4 regions of the Streptomyces sp. DT190 genome follow, and region 1 is predicted to be linked to each of the others. Evidence: riboswitches for the same ligand, from Rfam matches in the RefSeq annotation. Region 1 holds a riboswitch; each other region holds the start of a gene.

Region 1 (4,723 bases):
GGCTGGTTGCCAGCACCCGCAGTCCCGCGCACCGCGGCAGCAGCGCCGCGATCAGGTGCGCCGCGGCGTCGATCACATGCTCGCAGTTGTCGACGACGAGCAGGCTCTCACGGCCGTCGAGCCGGTCGGCCAGGACGTCGACATCGTCGGAGGGTTCACCGCGTCGCACCGAGTCGTCGAAGAACGCGGAGCCGCGCAGTCACCGTCCATCACCCCCTCAGCCAGGTCCCCGCCCTCTGGTGCCCGTACCGGCCGGCCCCGGCCCGTGGCCGGGGATCAACCGGACTCGTGTGCGTGCGGGGTGGTCGTGGGCGGCTCGGCCGGGCGTTCCCTGCCGCCGTCTCGGCCTGACGCCACGACGAGGACGAGCCCCACCACGACGGCCACGGCGGCCACCCGGCCGGCGGCCCGCGCCACCCAGCCCGGCATCGCCCGGGCCGGCAGCGGCCCGCCCTCCCGGCGTCTTGGCGCGCCCAGCCGTTCGGCCCGCCGGGCGGGCCGCAGCAGGCGCAGCAACAGCAGGACGGCGACCGGGAGTTGCAGCAGCCACAGGACGGTGCGCGGCCATTCGCCGTACCAGACGTTGGTGCCGTACAGCAGGGTGTGCCACACGCTCAGGACGTAGACGACGATGACGAAGCGGTGCAGTCGGCGCCAGGTGTTGCCGCCGATACGGTGGCGGATGTAGAACAACAGGCCCAACGGGACGGCCAGATACAGAGCGCCCTGGCCTAGGGGGATGGCGATCCGGCCGGTTCCGGAGTCGTACCAGCCGGGCACGAACGTGTCCGCGAATCCCGCCCACAACCGCTGGGCCCATGCCAGTTGGGCCTCATAGCACACGAGTTCCGCCGCGAACATCAGCGCGTGCGCGAACATCAGGGCCATCGTGGTCAGGCTCGTGGTGCGGTGCCAGCGTTCCAGCACCTGCCGTGACACCCGCAGCCGGGTGGGGCGCGGCCCCGACAGCAGCAGGCCGAGCATGACCGTGCCCCAGGCCCACAGCAGGCCCGACCAGCCGAATGCCTGGCTGAGCAGATACATCCAGTAGGTGCCGGCGTCGTTCATGAACGGCATGACGGCGACCGTCGCCGCGTCACCCGACTCCATGCGGGCGTACAGGAACGCGAAGACCGCCATCGTGACCAGCACAGCCGCGCTCGCGTCGGGGAGCGCGGCACGCAGGTCGGCTCGCAGGACGACACGCTCGGGCGGGCGCTTGTCCCGTGCGGGTGGCGGGTTCGTCGTGCCGCTGTCCTCCGGCGTCGTCTCTGGCAGCATCCTGGGCCTTCCGGGCGCGGTCCTCCGCGGGGAGGTGAGGGTGACGTCGACGCCCCAGTGTGACGAGCGTGGCCGGGATCACCGAGGGCACATCCGGCCAGAGTCGTTCTCCCGGTAGGCCGGATCGGTTCAAGGTTCCGGTGCCGCCACCCGACCGACCGCATCCGGACAACTCCGGCCCCGCCCCTGCCGCAGCGGCGGGAGCCGCCCTACGCTGATGGACGCAGTCGGTTCGAGCTCCCGGCCGTCAGGATCCGGTGGCGCGACGCAAGAGGGAACCCGGTGGGAATCCGGGGCTGTCCCGCAGCGGTGAGTGGGAACGACAGCCGTCAACAGCACTGGGTCCGAGTCGTGCGGGGGCCGGGGAAGCGACGGCCGGTAGGTGCCCACTGGTGAGCGGTGTCCCCGGTGAGCGAGCCCACGAGTCCGAAGACCTGCCACTGCGCCCGTAGGCGATCTGCGGGCTGTGCACGGTGACCTCGAGGACCGGGTCGGCGGCAAGGGAAGGTTCGTGAGGGCCGTACCGTGTCCGGCGTCTGCCACGGCACGCTGGGCGAGCTGTATCAGGGCCCGCTGCGGGCGGGCACGGAGCCGGACATCGCCATCGTGTCGTTCCCCGTGGACCGCCACTCCTGGACACACTTCACCGAAGGGACCGAGCCGCCGGGCGCGCCGCCACTCGGCGAGAAGGCCGCCCTCGCGGCCCGGCTCTTTCTGGAACACTTCGGGCTCACGCTGCCGCCGGGTCGCTGGAGTGCCCACTCCGACCTGCGGGTGGGTGTGGGGATGGCGAGTTCGACCGCCGACATCGTTGCCACCCTGCGCTGCCTGTTCCGGCTCTTCGCGCTGCCCTACGACAGGGACGTGGTGCTGGGCATCCTGGCGGCGGTCGAGCGGGCCGACAGCGTCTTCCTCGAGGAGTTCGCGCTGTACCTCAGTGGCCGGCATCGGATGGTGCGGCGCCTGGGCACGGACATCGGCTTCCACACGGCGTACATCAGCGAACCCGGGACGGTGGACACCACCGCCGTCACCGACCTGCTGCTGGCGCACTACCGGCGGCACGGGGAGGAGTACGAGCGGTGCCTGACCGACCTGCTGAAGGGCTTCGCCTCCGGCGACCCGGCCGCCGTCGCCCGGGCGGCCACAGCCAGCGCGACCCTGTCGCAGAGCGTGCTGCCCAAGACGACGTTCGACAGCATGCTCGGCCACCAGGAGCGGTTCGGCGCCGACGGCATCTTCGTCGCCCACACCGGCTGCCTGATCGGCTACCTCTTCCCCGGTCGCCTGGACGCCGACCAGAAGTCCGACCTCTCCGCCTTCTTCCACTCGCTCGGCCACCAGTGTTCCTTCGCCCAAGGAGGCTACGGGTGATCCACCCCCACATCGCCGACGCCCTGAAGGTCCCCGACCTCGGGTGTGGTTCGTGTACAGCGCAGTGGAGTTGCGGCGGATGGTGGCGGAGGTGGGGTTCGGCCGGGTGGAGGTCTTCGGCGGCTTCGACGGCCGCCCCTACGACGAGAACGCCGAGCGGCTGATACTGCGGGCAGTGCGTGAGGCGTGAGGGCCTGGCAGGGGCGCTCGGGCTTGTTCGCACGCCCTTTTGGCCACTTGCCGGCAGGCCGTAGAATCAGCGGGTCATCACCGCGACGGGAGACAGGAAGCCGGTGCGAATCCGGCACGGTCCCGCCACTGTGACCGGGGAGTGCACCCTTCAACACGCCACTGCGCGCCGCGCGGGAAGGCGAGGGAAAGCGTCGATCCGGGAGTCAGGACACTGGCCTGTCGCGGGCCCGTTCCGAGGAGCGCGGACTCCCAGGAGGCTTCACGTGTACGACGGCACGTCCCGTCCCCCGCTGTTCACCCCTGCCCGCCGACGCCGTGCCCTGCGCGCGACGGCTGCGGCCGTGGCCCTGTCGGCAGCACTGCTGACCGCTGGCTGCGGATCGTCCCAAAACACCGCCCAGGACACGAAAGCCACGGCCCCGTCGGCCGGGGGCTTCCCCGTCACCGTCGACAACTGCGGCGTGAAGACGACGTATGACAAGGCCCCCGAGCGTGTCGTCACCATCCACCAGCACCCGGCGGAACTCATGCTGTCCCTGGGCCTGAAGAACCGCATGGTCGGCACCGCCTTCCCCGACTCCGCCGTCCTGCCCGAGCTGAAGAGGGACTACGAGGCGATCCCCGAACTGGCGAAGAAGGAGCCCTCCTTCGAGACCGTCCTGGAGGCCGAGCCGGACCTCGTGTACGGCGGCTACGGCAGCGCCTTCGCCGAGAACGAGGGCCGCTCCCGCAAGGCGTTCGCCGACGTCGGCATCGACACCCACCTCAACCGCGAGTACTGCGGCAAGAAGCGCGTGACGATGCAGGACTCCTACGACGAAGTCCGCACCGTCGGCACGATTTTCGGCGTGCCCGACCGCGCGGACAAACTGGTCGCCGACCTCCAGGCACGGGTCGACAGAGCCACCAGCGCCGTCAAGGGCAAGCGCCCGGTGTCCGTCTTCGTCTATGACAGTGGCGACAAGACCGCCTTCACCGCGGGCGGCAAGAGCCTGGGCACCGAACTGATCCGGCTGGCCGGCGGCAAGAACGTCTTCGCCGACCTCGACGACGTCTTCGGTGACGTCTCCTGGGAGCAGGTCGTCGAGCGCAAACCAGACGTCATCGCGATCTACGACTACGCGGGCGCCGGAAGCGTCGAGCAGAAGAAGAAGTTCTTGCTCGCTCAGCCCGCTCTGCGGGACGTGCCCGCCATCAGCAACAAGCGGTTCGTCGTGCTGCCGCTGACCGCGACGCTGGTAGGCGTGCGCTCGGCATACGCGGTGCAGGACCTGGCCCGCGGCATCCATCCCGAGAGCTTCGCGTGAGGGCCCCGGTCACCGCCGCCGCCGGGCGGGCCGTGCGAGCGGGGAAGCGGGACGACAGGCGCGGCGGCGGGGCCGGTCTCACCGTCACGCTCGTCGTCCTGGCCGTCCTGCTGGTGGTATCCGCCACAGCGGGCTTGGCGATCGGTTCGGTTCAGGTACCGCCCGGCCAGGTGTGGGGCATCACGACGCACGCGCTGGGCGCCGACTGGGTCAAGCAGGACTGGTCGCGGGCGCGGGAGACCATCGTGCTGGACGTCCGTGCGCCACGGGTACTGCTCGGCGCGGTGGCCGGTGCCGGGCTCGCCGTCGTGGGGGCCGCTTTGCAGGCTCTGATCCGCAACCCGCTCGCCGAGCCCTACCTGCTCGGTGTCTCCTCCGGGGCATCGCTGGGCGCCGTGGTAGTGATCGTCTTCGGCATCACTGTGTTCGGGCCGGTGTCGCTGTCCGTTGCCGCGTTCGCGGGCGCGCTCGGCGCACTGCTGCTCGTCTACTCAACCGCTCGCACCGGCGGCCGGATCACCTCCGCGCGGCTGGTCCTGTCCGGAGTGGCCATCGCCGCGGTCCTGACC
Region 2 (4,723 bases), on a different contig from region 1:
GGCATCTGCCCGGCGAACCCGCGGGCGTGACAGCCGAACAGCACGCAGTCCGCGGACGGCGGCGCCTCGGCGAGCAGCGCCAGCCAGCCGATGCCGTAGTCGTGCCGGGCGACGCGCACCCGCTCCGGGGGCAGCGACGCCCGGGTCACCCCGCGCGCCCCGTCGCACCCGGCGACGAACTGCGTCCGCACGACCTGCCGTTCACCCGTGTCGGGGCAGACGTACGACACCGAGGGCCGGTCGGAGTCGAGGTCGTGGAGCCGGACGTCCCGGACGCCGAAGCGGATCCGGCCGCCGCGCACGTCGGCGTACTCGCGGACCAGGTCCGTCACCAGCAGGGGCTGCGGGTAGACGAAGTGGTGGCTGCCCGTCAGCTCCCCGTAGGAGAAGCGGTAGCGCTCCCCGCCGAAGCGGAACTCGCAGGCGGTGTGCAGCTCCGCGCGGTCCAGCAGGTTGCGCGCCAGACCGCGCTTCTCCAGGCCGCGCACGGCCCATTCCTCGATGACCCCGGCGCGGGGCCGCCGCTCGATGAACTCCCGGGTCTCGGTCTCCAGCACCAGGCAGTCCACCGAGGCGGCCCGCAGGATGTTGGCCACGGTCAGACCGGCGGGGCCGGCGCCCACGACGACGACCGGGAAGCGTTGCGGAGCGCCGGAGCCGGGGAGCGGCGGGGGGTTGGCCATGCCGCTCATTATGGAGCCGGCGTCAGCGGGCGGGCACCCGCACGACGGCCGGAGGGGCGCATCGGCTCCCCGCCCCGGGGCGGGGAGCCGCGCCGGTCACCGCCCGAGCCGCGGGATCTCGATCGCCGGGCAGCGGTCCATCACCATCTCCAGGCCCGCGGCGCGGGTCCGCTCGTACGCCGCCTCGTCGACCACGCCCAGCTGGAACCAGACGCCCTTCGCGCCCGTCGCGACCGCCTCGTCCGCGACGGCTCCGGCCAGCTCGCCGTTGACGAACACGTCCACGACGTCCACGTCGAAGGGGATGTCCGCCAGACTCGCGTACCCCTGCTCGCCGTGCACCGTCTCGGCCTTCGGGTGGACGGGCACGACCCGCTTGCCGAAGCGCTGGAGCACCGCCGCGACGCCGTACGCCGCGCGCTGCCGGTTCGACGACAGGCCCACCACGGCCCAGGTGTCGCCGAGCTCGTTGAGGATCCTGCGGACCTTTGCCTCGTCGCCGTACACCGGCGGCCTCCTCGGAACGTCGTGAAAGAAGTGCTCTCCCGGCAACGCCGCGGGACGTGCGGTGATTCCCCGGGAGCCCCCGTGATAGCTTGCCGAGGCCAGTCGAACCCATGTACGTGGGTCAGGGAATCCGGTGCGAATCCGGAACTGACGCGCAGCGGTGAGGGGGACGGGCGGGGCCTCGGCCACTGGACTCCGGCACGTGAGTCCGGGAAGGCGCTCCGATCCGGGTGAACCCGAGTCCGAAGACCTGCTGGCGGCCCCCGCGGCCGGAGCGCGGCGGGGGAGCACCGTACGACCGGGCTCCGCGATCGGGCCCTCGACGACTGAGGACTGGTTCCCGTGCCGCTCGCCCCACCCGCCCGTGCCGCCGTGCTGCTCGCGGCCGGCTCCCTGCTCCTGACCGGCTGCGGCGACGCCGGGCCCACCCCCGCGCGGGCCGCCGCCGTCACCCTCGGCAACTGCGGCCACGCGGTCCGCGTCGAGGCCCCGCCCCGGCACGCCGTCTCCCTCAACCAGGGCACCACCGAGATCCTGCTCTCCCTCGGCCTCGCCGACCGCCTCGCGGGCACCGCCACCTGGACCGACCCCGTGATGAAGGGGCTGGAGAAGGCCGACGCCTCCGTGCCGCGCATCGCCGACGGCAACCCCTCCTTCGAACGGGTCCTGGACGCCGACCCGGACTTCGTCGCCGCCTCCTTCGTCTCCACCCTCGGGCAGGGCGGCGTGGCCACCCGTGAGCAGTTCGAGAAGCTCGGCGTCCCCACCTACGTCTCCCCGTCCGACTGCGCCGGCAAGGACAACTCGGGCGGCGGCGACGGCGCCCGCGACGAGGCCCTCGGCATGGACACCGTCTACGGCGAAGTGCGCGACCTCGCCGCCGTCTTCGGGGTGCCCGAGCGCGGCGACGCACTCGTGGCCTCCCTGCGGCAGCGCATGCGGAAGGCCACCGCGGGCGTCGACGCCTCGGACGTCACCCTCCTGTACTGGTTCGCCAACTCCGAGTCGCCCTACATGGCGGGCTGTTGCGGGGCGCCCGGCATCATCACCCGGTCGCTGGGCGCGCGGAACGTCTTCGACGACACGCACGAGGAGTGGCCGCAGATCAACTGGGAGACGGTCGCCGACCGTGACCCCGACGTCCTCGTCATCGGTGATCTGACCCGCAGGTCGCAGACCGCCGAATCGGCCGCGAAGAAGATCGCCTTCCTGGAGTCCAACCCGGCCACGAAGAACATGGACGCCGTCCGGCACAAGCGGTACGTGCTGCTCAGCGGGCAGGCCATGAACCCGACCATCCGCACGGTCGAGGGTGTGGAACGCGTGGCCGCGGGGCTGCGCCGGTTCGGGCTGGTGAAGTGACCGCCAAGGGACTCGCGGACGCCGGGGCCCGGCCCCGCCGCCGGACCGGGCTCGCGCTGGGTGCGGCCGGGTCCCTCGCGCTCGTCGCCTCCCTGGCCGTGGCCATCACCATCGGCCCCGCCGACATCCGGGTCGGTGAGGTGTGGTCCGCGGTGGCCGCCCACCTCGGCCTCGGCAGCTCGGACCTGACGCCGATCCGGGACGGCATCGTGTGGCAACTGCGGCTGCCCCGCACCCTGCTCGCGGCCGTGTGCGGGGCCGGACTCGCCGTGTGCGGGGCGGTGATGCAGTCGCTGCTGCGCAACCCGCTCGCCGATCCGTTCGTGCTCGGGGTCTCCTCGGGCGCCTCCACCGGCGCGGTGCTCGTGGTCGTGCTGGGCGCGGGCGGCGGTGCCGTCTCCGTCTCCGCCGGCGCGTTCCTCGGAGCCCTGGTCTCCTTCGCGCTGGTGCTGCTGCTCAGCCACACCCTGGGCGGCACCACCGACCGGGTGGTCCTCGCCGGGGTCGCCGCCATGCAGCTGTTCTCGGCCCTCACGTCCTTCGTGGTGATGACGTCCGCGGACGCCGAGACGACCCGGGGCGTGCTGTTCTGGCTCCTCGGCTCGCTCGGCGGGGTCGGCTGGACCGACGTGTGGCTGTGCCTGGCCGTGCTGGCCGTGGCCCTGGTGGTGTGCCTCGCGTACGCCCGTACCCTCGACGCCTTCGCCTTCGGGCAGGACGCGGCGGCCGCGCTGGGGGTGTCCGTGGCCCGCACCCGGCTGGTGCTGCTGTGCGTCACGGCCCTGCTCACGGCGGCGCTGGTCAGCTCGGCCGGGGCGATCGGCTTCGTCGGGCTGGTCCTGCCGCACGCCGCCCGCGCGCTGACCGGACCCGGGCACGCCCGGCTGCTGCCGGTCACGGCGCTGGCCGGCGCGGTCTTCCTGGTGTGGGTGGACACGCTGGCCCGGACGGTCCTCGATCCCCGGGAGGTCCCGGTCGGCGTCGTGACCTCGCTGATCGGGGTGCCGGCCTTCGTGGCCGTGCTGTACCGGACGCGGAGGGTGCGGTGAGCGGGGCGGGGGCACGGGACGAGGACGGCGCGGACCGGGGCGCCGAACGCGGGAAGCGGGCCGCGCATGCCGAGCGGGCCGCGCATGCGGAACGGGCCGAGTATGCGGAACGGGCCGAGTATGCGGAACGGGCCGAGTATGCGGAACGGGCCGGGCGTGGTGCCCACGAAGTCGGTCGGGGTGCGGAAGAGGTCGGGCGTGGTGCCGACGAGGCCGGGCACGGGGCCGGCGGGCTGCGGGCCGACCGGGTCGGGCGCCGTGCCGACGGGCGCCTGATCCTCGACGGCGTCGTCCTCGCGCCGGAGCCCGGCTCGACCGTCGGCGTCCTCGGCCCCAACGGCTCCGGCAAGTCCACGCTGCTGCGGCTGATGGCCGGGCTGCTCACCCCGTCCGCGGGAGTCGTCACCCTCGACGGCACACCGCTGGGCGACCTGCCCCGCCGCACCGTCGCCCGTCGCCTCGCCGTCGTCGAGCAGCAGTCGGACACCCAGGTCGAGCTGACGGTGGAGGACGTCGTACGGCTGGGCCGCATCCCGCACCGGCGGGCCTGGACACCCGCGACGGCGGACGACGAGCGGGCCGTACGGGCCGCCCTGGAGCGCACCGGCATGGCCGACCACGCGGGCCGGGCCTGGCACACCCTCTCCGGCGGCGAACGCCAGCGCGTCCAGATCGCCCGCGCGCTCGCCCAGGAGCCCCGCGAACTCCTCCTGGACGAGCCCACCAACCACCTCGACATCCACCACCAGCTCGATCTGCTCGCCCTGGTCGCCCGGTTGCCGGTCACCACCGTCGTCGCCCTGCACGACCTCAACCTCGCGGCGATGTACTGCGACCGGGTCGTCGTGCTGCGCGCGGGTCGGGTCGTCGCGGGCGGGACACCGGCCGGCGTCCTCACGGAGCGGCTCATCGCCGAGGTGTACGGCGTACGGGCCGCCGTCCACACGGACGGCCCCGGAGACCGCCCCCACGTGCGCTTCCTGGGCACGCTGGACTGAGTCCCCGGGCCCGGTCCGCCGCGTTCGGCTCCGGTGCGCGCCCCGGCACCGCACGGGCGGGGCCGGCCTTCACCGGACCGGACGACCCCGCCGGTGCGGGGCAGCGCGGACACGGTCCCGTGTG
Region 3 (4,723 bases), on a different contig from region 1:
CCGAGGACGTCAGCCGGGCGCTCAGCGAGGTCTTGACGTGCGGTCCGCCCGGCAGTGCGAGGGTCCGCAGGGACATCAGCGGATGCCCGGCACGCCGCTCCTCGCAGGACCGCTTCAGCACGTGCGCCGCCTGCCACGGATGCACCGGCAGCACCACGTGCCCCCCGTCGCGCAGCTCGTCGGGCCACGCCCCCGTCACCAGGCACTCCGCCGCCCGCACCGGCACCAGGCCCAGCTCCACCACCGGCCGGTGCTCGGGCCCGTAGGCCAGCTGCTCGGCGACCGAGAAGCCGGGCCGGGAGCGGCAGGTCGGGTGGAACGGATGCCCGTCGACGATCCGCTGCTCCCACTCCCAGTCGCGCTCCGGCCACCCCCGGGTACCCTCCTCCTGCCCCGCGCGCGACAGCGCCAACGAGGCCACGCTGTGCCCGAGTTCGGCCGCGAAGGACCCGGAGTGCGGCACGCCGAGGTCCGTCATCAGCCGCGCCGGATCGCCGTACTCCGTCCCGCCGAGCCGCACGGCGGTGACGTACGCCCCGGTCGCGTACGGATCCGGGAGCGGACCGTGCAGCCGGCGGCCGTCGGACAGGGTCAGGACCAGCCCGTCCCGGCCCCGCCGCACACCGCTCACCCAGGGCAGTGGATCATGGGTCAGACCGCGCCACAGGCGGGACAGCACGGCCGCCCGGGCGCCGGGCAGTTCGGCCTCGTAGCGCGGCAGGAGACCGGGCCGCACGACGGACAGCTCGTCGGCGACCTCGGTCTCGGCGCTGGGGGGACGGTGCACGGGCGGACTCCTCGGGTACGAATAGGGCGTCACAGCGGAACGGCGACGACCGGCATACTGATCATCTCCGCCCGGAACGCCGGAAGGACCACAGGGACGAGTGGAACGCGTGGACCTCATGCCCCCGCCCGCCGACGACGACTCGGCCCACGGTGACGACCCGGCCACCGGCGCCCTCGCCGACGCCGTCGCCGCCGTTCCCCTGCTCAACTGCCTGCTGCGCGAGATCGCCCGGCCGGTGCGCGAGGAGGGCGGACACCGTGTGTACCGCCTGCCGGGCCAGGACCGCCTGTTGCGCGTGCGCGGTACCCGGCGGCCCGCCGAGCCGGAGGTCGAGGTGGCGGGCGCCTGGCAGCGCCTCGGCCACACCGGCCTGGTCGATCTGGTCGCCGAGGAGCTGCGCCGGCACACCGGCCTGGCCAACGCCGAGCTGCCCGCCGAGATGATCCGCAGCCGGGACACCGTGGCCGCGCTGCTCACCGCCCGCGCCGCGGCCACCCCGCCCGAGGACCTCCACCAGCGGTCCGAGCAGTGCCTGCTCACCGGTCACACCCACCACCCGGCCCCCAAGACCCGTGGCACCGGCCCCGCCGCCGCCTGGCTGCCGTACGCGCCCGAGGCGTACACCCGCTTCCCCCTGGTCCTGCTCGGGGTGCGGGAGGACACCGTCGTCGAGGACGGCGACACCGCGGCCCTCGACGCCCTCGGCACCGCCCCGCCCGGCTACCGGCTGCTCCCCGCCCACCCCTGGCAACTCGACCTGGCCGCCCGGGAGCTGGCCCCCGCCTTCGCGGACGGCAGACTCCTCCGGCTCGGCACGACGTCCTTCACCACCTGGCCGACGGCCGCCGTCCGCACCGTGTACGCCCCGGAGCGCGACCTGTTCCTGAAGTTCAGCCTGGACGTGCGCATCACCAACGACATCCGCCGGCTGTGGCGCCACGACCTGCTCGCCCTGCGCCGGACCGACAGCGCCGCGGGCGCGGCCTTCGCGGCGTACGACGGCCCGCCCGGCTGGCTCGGCGACCGCGGGTACCGCACCGCCGGCTTCGCCTTCGAGGCCCTGGCCGTCCTGGTCCGCGACGGCTTCGCCGGCCGACTCGTGCCCGGAGCGACCCCGCTGCTCGCGGCCGGTCTGGTGGAGGGCTTCGACGGCAACCCGCTCGACCGCGTCACCGACCCGGGCACCTGGTGGGAGGCCTACCTGTCGCACGCGGTGCCCCCGGCCCTGGCCGCCTTCGCCGGGCACGGCGTCGTCGTCGAGGCCCATCTGCAGAACACGCTGGTCGCCGTGGACGCCGACGGCATGCCCGTGCAGGTGCTGTACCGGGACGCCGAGGGCGTGAAGCTGCTGGCGGACGTGGCGCGCGCGGCCGGCTGGGAGCGGCTGGTGTACTGCCTGGTCGTCAACCACCTCACCGAGATCGCCGGTGCCCTCACCGAACGATGGCCCGGTTTCGACCCCTGGCCCGCCGCCCGCCGCGAGCTCGCCCGGCACGACCTGCCGGAGATCCCCGCCCTGCTCGCCTCCCCGACGCTGCCCGCCAAGACGAACCTGCTGCTGCGCTGGACAGGCGCGGACGGCGCCGACGCCCGCTACCTGCCGCTGCCCCACCCGCTCGGGCGGCCCGCCGGCCGCCCCGGCGCCATGGAATGATGACCGGCGACAAAGGCGACGGCGGACGAGGAAGCCGGTGTGAATCCGGCGCGGTCCCGCCACTGTGATCGGCGAGCCGGTCCCGACAGGCCACTGCCCGCAGCCGGGTGGGAAGGCCGGGACCGGCGGCGACCCGAGAGCCAGGAGACTCACGCGGTCGCCTCCTCGACGGACCACCGGGGCGGATCTCCCCGGAGAGAGGGCAGGTGCGGCATGCCCGCGACGCCGGCCGGCGACCCCCAGGACGAGACCCGCGGCGGCGGCCCTGCGCCGTGCCGCGTCGTGGTGTGCCGCGACTGCTGCTGCGGCAGCCCCAAGGTGACCGGCGTCGACCACGCCGCCCAGACCGAGCGTCTGCGCGCGGCGGCGCCGGTGCGGATCTCCGACTGCCTGGACGTCTGCGACCAGGCCAACGTCGTCGTCGTGCAGCCGTCCGCCGCGGGCCGGGCCGCCGGCGCCCGCCCGGTCTGGCTCGGCCTGGTCAACGACCCGGCCGCCACCGAGGACGTCGTCTCCTGGGTGCGGGCCGGCGGCCCGGGCGTCGCCCCGCTGCCCGACATCCTCGGCCTGTACGTCTTCAGCCCGCGGGCGCGACGGGACGGGGACCGCCCCTGACACGGCCTCAGGCCGCCCGCCGGCTCCGGACCAGCAGCCACAGGAAGTACGGCGTGCCGATCACGGCCGTCATCAGGCCGGCGCCCAGCTGGGCCGGGGCGATCACGGTCCGGCCCAGCAGGTCGGCCGCCCCGACGAGCGCGGCGCCGAGCAGCACGGCGACCGGCACCACCCGGACGTGCCGTCGGCCCACCAGGGCCCGGGCCGCGTGCGGGGCGACCAGGCCCACGAAGCCGATGGTGCCGGCCGAGGCCACGGCGGTCGCCGCGAGCAGCACGCCCACCACCAGGAAGCCGAGCCGGGCCCGGGGCAGCCCGAGGCCCAGCAGACGCGGGGTGTCCCCGTCCAGCGAGACGAGGTCCAGCTCGGTGCGCCGGGCGACCGCGACGGCCAGTCCCAGGACCAGCACGAGCGCCACGGGCACCACGTCCGCCGTGGTGCGCCCGTACGTCGAACCGGACAGCCAGGTCAGCGCCTTCGTGGCGTTGAACGGGTCGGTGAGCACGATGAGCAGGCTGATCAGCGCCGTCGACCCGGCGGCCACGCCGATGCCGACCAGGACCAGCCGGTTCTGCTGGTAGCCGCCCCGGGCGGCGAGCCCGAAGACGAGGGCGGAGGCCAGCGCCGCCCCGGCGAACGCGGCCCCGGCGACGCCCCAGGAACCGGCGGCGGGCACCGTGGTCACGAGCAGCACGGCCCCGAGCGCGGCGCCGCCCGACACGCCCAGCACCCCGGGCTCGGCCAGCGGATTGCGGGTCACGGCCTGCACCAGCGTGCCGGCCAGGGCGAGCGCGGCGCCCGCGCACAACGCCGCGAGCACGCGCGGCACTCGGGTGTCCAGGACGAAGGAGACGGTCCGCCCGGCCCGGCCCTGCGCCCAGTTGGCGACGTCGCCGAGCAGGAGTTTGCTGTCGCCCAGCAGGACGCCGGCGAGGGCGACCGCGACGGTCACGGCGGCCAGGGCGGCCACCGTGGCAAGGAACGCCGTCCGGCCGGGGATGCGCATCCGGTCGGGAGCCTCCACCCCGGCGGTGTCCCGCAGCCGCAGGGCCGTCACCACGAGGAACACGGCCCCGACCAGGCTGGTGACGATGCCGGTGGGTACGCCGACCGCCGTGTCCGCGGGGATCAGGGCCCGCAGCAGCACGTCTGAGCCGAGCACCAGCGCGGCCCCGGCCAGTCCGGCCGCGGGCAGTACCGCCCGGGCGCGGACGAAGCCGCGGAACCGGCGCGAGAGCGGCCGGACCAGGGCGGGCGCGCAGAGCCCGACGTAGCCGAGCGGGCCGGTGAGGGTGACGGCCGCCGCGGACAGCAGCGCCGCCAGCACCACCACCGTGACGCGGGTGGCGTGCACCGGCACGCCCAGTCCGCGCGCCGCGTCGTCGCCGAGGGCGAGCGCGTCGACCCGCCGGGCGACCAGCAGCAGCCCGGCGAGCCCCACCAGGGCGACGGGCAGCATCTGCACGACGCCGTCGAAGCCGTTCTGGCCGATGCTGCCCTGGTTCCACTGGTAGAGGCCCTCCGTCTGCTGCGGGAACAGCAGCAGCAACCCCTCCGTGAGGGAGTTCAGGCCCAGCGCGAGCGCGGTGCCGGCCAGGACCAGGCGTACGGTGCCCGTGCCGAGGCCGGACAGGGCGAGGACCACGGCCGCGGCCACCAGCCCG
Region 4 (4,723 bases), on a different contig from region 1:
CCAGGCACGTGCCTCCTCGGGGCGGGCGCTCCCGCGCCGCTCCTGTCCCGCCTGCGGTCCGCCGCCCCGGACGCCCCGCGTGTCGCGTTCGCCGTCTCGCTGCTCAGCCATGCCGCGATCCTGCCAGGCGGCGGTCCGGCGCACCGGCGTACGGGTCGTATGCGATGCGGCTGCGGTGCGGACGGGCGGCTCCGGTGCCGCGCGGCGGTGACGGAGCGTCCTCGGCGGGTCACTCGATCGGCTGAAGAGGGGCGCGCCGGGAGCCTAGGTCGCGGGGGTGCGGGGAGCCTGACGGCAGGGCGGAACGTCGAACCCCCGTTGTGGACACCCATGCGCCCCTCCCAGTTCATCTTCCGTTCACTCGGGTTACTTACGTTCGTCCAGCCAATGACCTCGAACGATTGCCTGGGTAAATGGAAAGCTTCTCGCTGATCCTCGCGATTGTGGTGGTAACCGCACTCGCGTTCGATTTCACGAACGGTTTCCACGACACCGCGAACGCGATGGCCACGACCATTTCCACGGGCGCCATGCGACCGAAGGTCGCGGTCGCCATGTCCGCGGTCCTGAACCTGGTCGGCGCCTTCCTGTCCGTCGAAGTCGCCAACACGATCTCCAAGGGCCTCGTCGACGAGGCCGGCATCCGTCCCGAAGTCATCTTCGCCGCCCTGGTCGGCGCGATCCTGTGGAACCTGCTGACGTGGCTGGTCGGCCTGCCGTCCAGCTCCTCGCACGCCCTGATGGGCGGCCTGATCGGCGCCACGATCGCCTCGGCGGGCGTCGGCGCGGTGCACGGCGACGTGCTGGTGACCAAGGTGCTGATCCCGGCGATCGCCGCCCCGCTGGTCGCGGGCCTCGCGGCGATGCTGGCCACGCGCCTGACCTACTCCTTGGGCCGCAAGGCCGACGGCAAGGCGTCCGAGAAGGGCTACCGGGCCGGTCAGATCGCCTCGGCGGGCCTGGTCTCCCTGGCACACGGCACCAACGACGCGCAGAAGACGATGGGTGTCATCACCCTGGCCCTGGTCGCCGGCGGCGCCGTCGCCCCCGACTCCGACCCGCCCATGTGGGTCATCCTCTCCGCGGGCGTCGCGATCGCGCTCGGCACCTACCTGGGCGGCTGGCGCATCATCCGCACCATGGGCAAGGGCCTGACCGACCTCCAGCCGCAGCAGGGCTTCGCCGCCCAGACCAGCGCGGCCACGGTCATCCTGGCCTCCTCGCACCTCGGCTTCTCCCTCTCCACAACCCACTCCGTCTCCGGCGCCGTGATGGGCGCGGGCCTCGGCCGCAAGGGCGGTGTCGTGCGCTGGTCCACGGCGACGCGGATGTTCGTCGCCTGGGGCCTGACCCTGCCGGCGGCCGCCCTGGTGGGCGCGCTCGCCGAGTACGTCACCGGCTTCGGGAGCTGGGGCACCGCCGTGGTGGCCGTCTTCCTCGTCGCCTCCTCGGCGGCGATCTGGAAGCTCTCCCGCCGCGAGGTCGTCGACCACACCAACGTCAACGACACCGGCGACGCGGAGCCGGCCGGCGTGGTGACCACGGCGATGGCCGCGGTGACGCCCCCGCCGGCGGGCGACGTACCGCCGTTCCCGGCCCAGGCGACCGCCGAGCGGACGCATTCCACGACCACCACGGTCTGACCCCGCCCACCGCTCGACAAGGAAGAAGCAGAGATGAAGATCGACTGGGCGGCCCTCGGCTCCGTCTTCGGGGTGAGCCTCGTGGTCACCGTGGCCCTCGTGGGTCTGTTCACCCTCGGCATCACCGGCCTGTCGCGCCGCGAGCGCGCGGTGGCCCAGGGCGGGTCCGCGGGCCTCGCCGTCACGGGCGCCTACGCGTGCTTCGCGGCGTGCGCCGCGGCCGTCGGGTACGGCATCTACCTGATCGTGGCCTGACGGCCCGACCGCACATCGTGTCCGCCGGGCGGCACGGGACCTCGGTCCCGTGCCGCCCGGTCGTCGTGTGCGCCAGGGGGCCGGTGTGGGGTTCTCCACACTCTCCCCTCGCAGGTCAAGGGCAAGTTGACGGCGGTTCGCGGCCGTGGTGGACTTCCGGGGCCAGTACGGCGGCAGGAGAGGAAGCCGGTGTGAGTCCGGCGCGGTCCCGCCACTGTCACCGGGGTAGCCATCCCCCGGGAGCCAGGAACTCTCACCGCCGGTCACGTCGAACCAGGGCGCGGACACCCTGAGTGAGGACACGTATCGCCATGCGCGGCTGCCGATCGAGGTTCAGCACCCCACCCCTGCCTGCCCCGTTGGGCGGCTGACCCCATGGGTGCCGGTCGCGTCTTCGCGTACGGTGCCGCCGCCGGCCTGATCGGTGACCTGCTGCTCGGCGATCCCCGCCGGGGGCATCCGGTCGCCGCGTTCGGGCGGGCCGCGGCTGCCGTGGAACGGGTGCTGTGGCGGGACCACCGCGGGTGGGGCGCGCTGCACACCCTCGTCTGCGTGTCGGGAGCCGTCGCCCTCGGAGCCGCCGCCGAGCGTGCGGTGCGAAGCTCCGCCGTCGCCTCCGTCGCCCTGACCGGAGCCGCCACCTGGGCGGTCGTCGGGGGCACTTCGCTCGCCCGGGAGGCCGAGGCCGTCGGGCGTGCCCTGGAGGCGGGCGACATCGAGGCGGCCCGGGCGCGGTTGCCGCATCTGTGCGGACGCGACCCGCAGGCCCTGGACGCCGACGGCATCGCCCGGGCCGTGGTCGAGTCCGTCGCCGAGAACACCTCCGACGCGGTCGTGGGGGCGCTGGTGTGGGGGGCCGTCGCCGGGGTGCCGGGGCTGCTCGGGTTCCGCGCCGTCAACACCCTCGACGCCATGGTCGGGCACAAGTCCGCCCGCTACCGGCGCTACGGGTGGGCCTCCGCGCGTCTCGACGACCTCGCGGGGTGGCCGGGGGCGCGGCTGACCGCCGTCCTCGCGGTGCCGGCCGGACCGGACCCGCGCGGAGCCGTGCGCGCCTGGCGGGCGGACGCGGCGCGGCATCCGAGTCCCAACGCCGGGCCCGTGGAGGCCGCGTTCGCGGGGGCGCTCGGCGTGCGCCTGGGCGGGACGCTCTCCTACGGCGGGCGGGTGGAGCACCGGCCCGTGCTGAACTCCGGGGGGCGTGCCGTCGCCCGGCGCGACGTCCAACGGGCCGTGCGGCTCTCGCGCCGCGTCACCTGGCTGGCGCTCGGCGTGTGCGCCGGAGCGCGGTTGCTGAAGAGGGGGAAGTGAGCATGAGCGGTGGGCTTCTCGTCGCCGGGACCACCTCCGACGCGGGCAAGAGCGTCGTGACGGCCGGGATCTGCCGGTGGCTGGTGCGCCAGGGCGTCAAGGTCGCGCCCTTCAAGGCGCAGAACATGTCCCTGAACTCCTTCGTGACGCGGGAGGGCGCCGAGATCGGGCGGGCGCAGGCCATGCAGGCCCAGGCCTGCCGGGTCGAGCCGACCGCGCTGATGAACCCCGTGCTGCTCAAGCCCGGGGGCGAGCAGAGCAGTCAGGTCGTGCTGCTGGGCAAGCCGGTGGGTGAGCTGAGCGCGCGCGGCTACCACGGCGGGCGGCAGCAGAAGCTGCTCGGGACGGTGCTGGACTGCCTGGAGCAGTTGCGGGGCACGTATGACGCGGTGATCTGTGAGGGGGCCGGTTCTCCCGCCGAGATCAACCTGCGGCGGACCGACATCGTCAACATGGGCATCGCCCGCAACGCCGGGTTGCCGGTGCTCGTCGTCGGCGACATCGACCGGGGCGGGGTGTTCGCCTCGTTCTTCGGGACGGTGGCGCTGCTGTCCCCCGAGGACCAGGCGTGCGTCGCCGGGTTCCTGGTCAACAAGTTCCGTGGGGACGTCTCCCTGCTGGAACCGGGCCTGGACATGCTGCACGGGCTGACGGGCCGGAAGACGTACGGCGTGCTGCCGTTCCGGCACGGGCTGGGGATCGACGAGGAGGACGGACTGCGCGTGTCCCTGCGGGGTGCGGTGCGCGAGTCCGTCGTCGCGCCGCCCGTCGGTCAGGACGTGCTGCGCGTCGCCGTGTGCGCGGTCCCCCTCATGTCCAACTTCACGGACGTCGACGCGCTGGCCGCCGAACCGGGCGTCGTGGTGCGGTTCGTGGACCGGCCCGAGGAGCTGGCCGACGCCGACCTCGCCGTCGTGCCCGGCACCCGGGGGACGGTCCGGGCGCTGGACTGGCTGCACGAGCGGGGGCTCGCCGACGCCCTGGCCCGCAGGGCCGCCGAACAGCGGCCCGTGCTCGGGGTCTGCGGCGGCTTCCAGATCCTCGGCGAGCACATCGAGGACGACGTCGAGAGCCGCCGGGGCCGGGTCGACGGGCTCGGGATCCTGCCCGTGCGGGTGCGGTTCGCCCGCGAGAAGACCCTCACCCGGCCGGAGGGCGAGGCCCTCGGCGAGCGGGTGGAGGGCTACGAGATCCACCACGGGGTCGCCGACGTCACCGGCGGCGAACCCTTCCTCGACGGCTGCCGGGTCGGCCAGACCTGGGGCACGCACTGGCACGGCTCGCTGGAGTCGGACGGCTTCCGGCGGGCGTTCCTGCGCGAGGTGGCGGCCGCCGCGGGCCGCCGTTTCGTGCCGGCTCCGGACACCTCGTTCGCCGCGCTGCGCGAGGAGCAGCTCGACCGGCTCGGCGACCTGATCGAACAGCACGCGGACACGGACGCGCTGTGGCGGCTCATCGAGTCCGGCGCGCCGCAAGGACTGCCCTTCATTCCACCGGGAGCACCCGCATGAGCA

Evidence for each region. Region 1 has a riboswitch for cobalamin ahead of ACPXCS_RS26210 (ABC transporter substrate-binding protein). Riboswitches for the same ligand answer to the same signal wherever they lie in the genome.
Region 2: linked by a shared signal. The riboswitch ahead of ACPXCS_RS16120 (ABC transporter substrate-binding protein) and the one ahead of ACPXCS_RS26210 (ABC transporter substrate-binding protein) in region 1 are both predicted to bind cobalamin.
Region 3: linked by a shared signal. The riboswitch ahead of ACPXCS_RS36310 ((2Fe-2S) ferredoxin domain-containing protein) and the one ahead of ACPXCS_RS26210 (ABC transporter substrate-binding protein) in region 1 are both predicted to bind cobalamin.
Region 4: linked by a shared signal. The riboswitch ahead of ACPXCS_RS29435 (cobalamin biosynthesis protein) and the one ahead of ACPXCS_RS26210 (ABC transporter substrate-binding protein) in region 1 are both predicted to bind cobalamin.

What each region holds. Positions count from the first base shown of each region.
Region 1 is NZ_JBNCNM010000016.1:93,591-98,313, forward strand. It holds gene ACPXCS_RS26190 (ATP-binding protein) at 1-169, opposite strand, end outside; gene ACPXCS_RS26195 (ferric reductase-like transmembrane domain-containing protein) at 277-1,281, opposite strand; cobalamin riboswitch at 1,493-1,736, shown strand; gene ACPXCS_RS26200 (hypothetical protein) at 1,807-2,655, shown strand; gene ACPXCS_RS26205 (hypothetical protein) at 2,708-2,845, shown strand; cobalamin riboswitch at 2,884-3,081, shown strand; gene ACPXCS_RS26210 (ABC transporter substrate-binding protein) at 3,111-4,154, shown strand; gene ACPXCS_RS26215 (FecCD family ABC transporter permease) at 4,187-4,723, shown strand, end outside.
Region 2 is NZ_JBNCNM010000008.1:7,069-11,791, forward strand. It holds gene ACPXCS_RS16110 (4-hydroxybenzoate 3-monooxygenase) at 1-683, opposite strand, end outside; gene ACPXCS_RS16115 (CoA-binding protein) at 780-1,190, opposite strand; cobalamin riboswitch at 1,273-1,462, shown strand; gene ACPXCS_RS16120 (ABC transporter substrate-binding protein) at 1,533-2,552, shown strand; gene ACPXCS_RS16125 (FecCD family ABC transporter permease) at 2,609-3,601, shown strand; gene ACPXCS_RS16130 (ABC transporter ATP-binding protein) at 3,835-4,599, shown strand.
Region 3 is NZ_JBNCNM010000032.1:43,399-48,121, reverse strand. It holds gene ACPXCS_RS36320 (IucA/IucC family protein) at 1-787, opposite strand, end outside; gene ACPXCS_RS36315 (IucA/IucC family protein) at 888-2,444, shown strand; cobalamin riboswitch at 2,473-2,594, shown strand; gene ACPXCS_RS36310 ((2Fe-2S) ferredoxin domain-containing protein) at 2,658-3,059, shown strand; gene ACPXCS_RS36305 (iron ABC transporter permease) at 3,067-4,723, opposite strand, start outside.
Region 4 is NZ_JBNCNM010000020.1:103,503-108,225, reverse strand. It holds gene ACPXCS_RS29450 (class II aldolase/adducin family protein) at 1-111, opposite strand, end outside; gene ACPXCS_RS29445 (anion permease) at 414-1,643, shown strand; gene ACPXCS_RS29440 (hypothetical protein) at 1,677-1,898, shown strand; cobalamin riboswitch at 2,015-2,173, shown strand; gene ACPXCS_RS29435 (cobalamin biosynthesis protein) at 2,274-3,209, shown strand; gene ACPXCS_RS29430 (cobyric acid synthase) at 3,212-4,720, shown strand; gene cobN (cobaltochelatase subunit CobN) at 4,717-4,723, shown strand, end outside.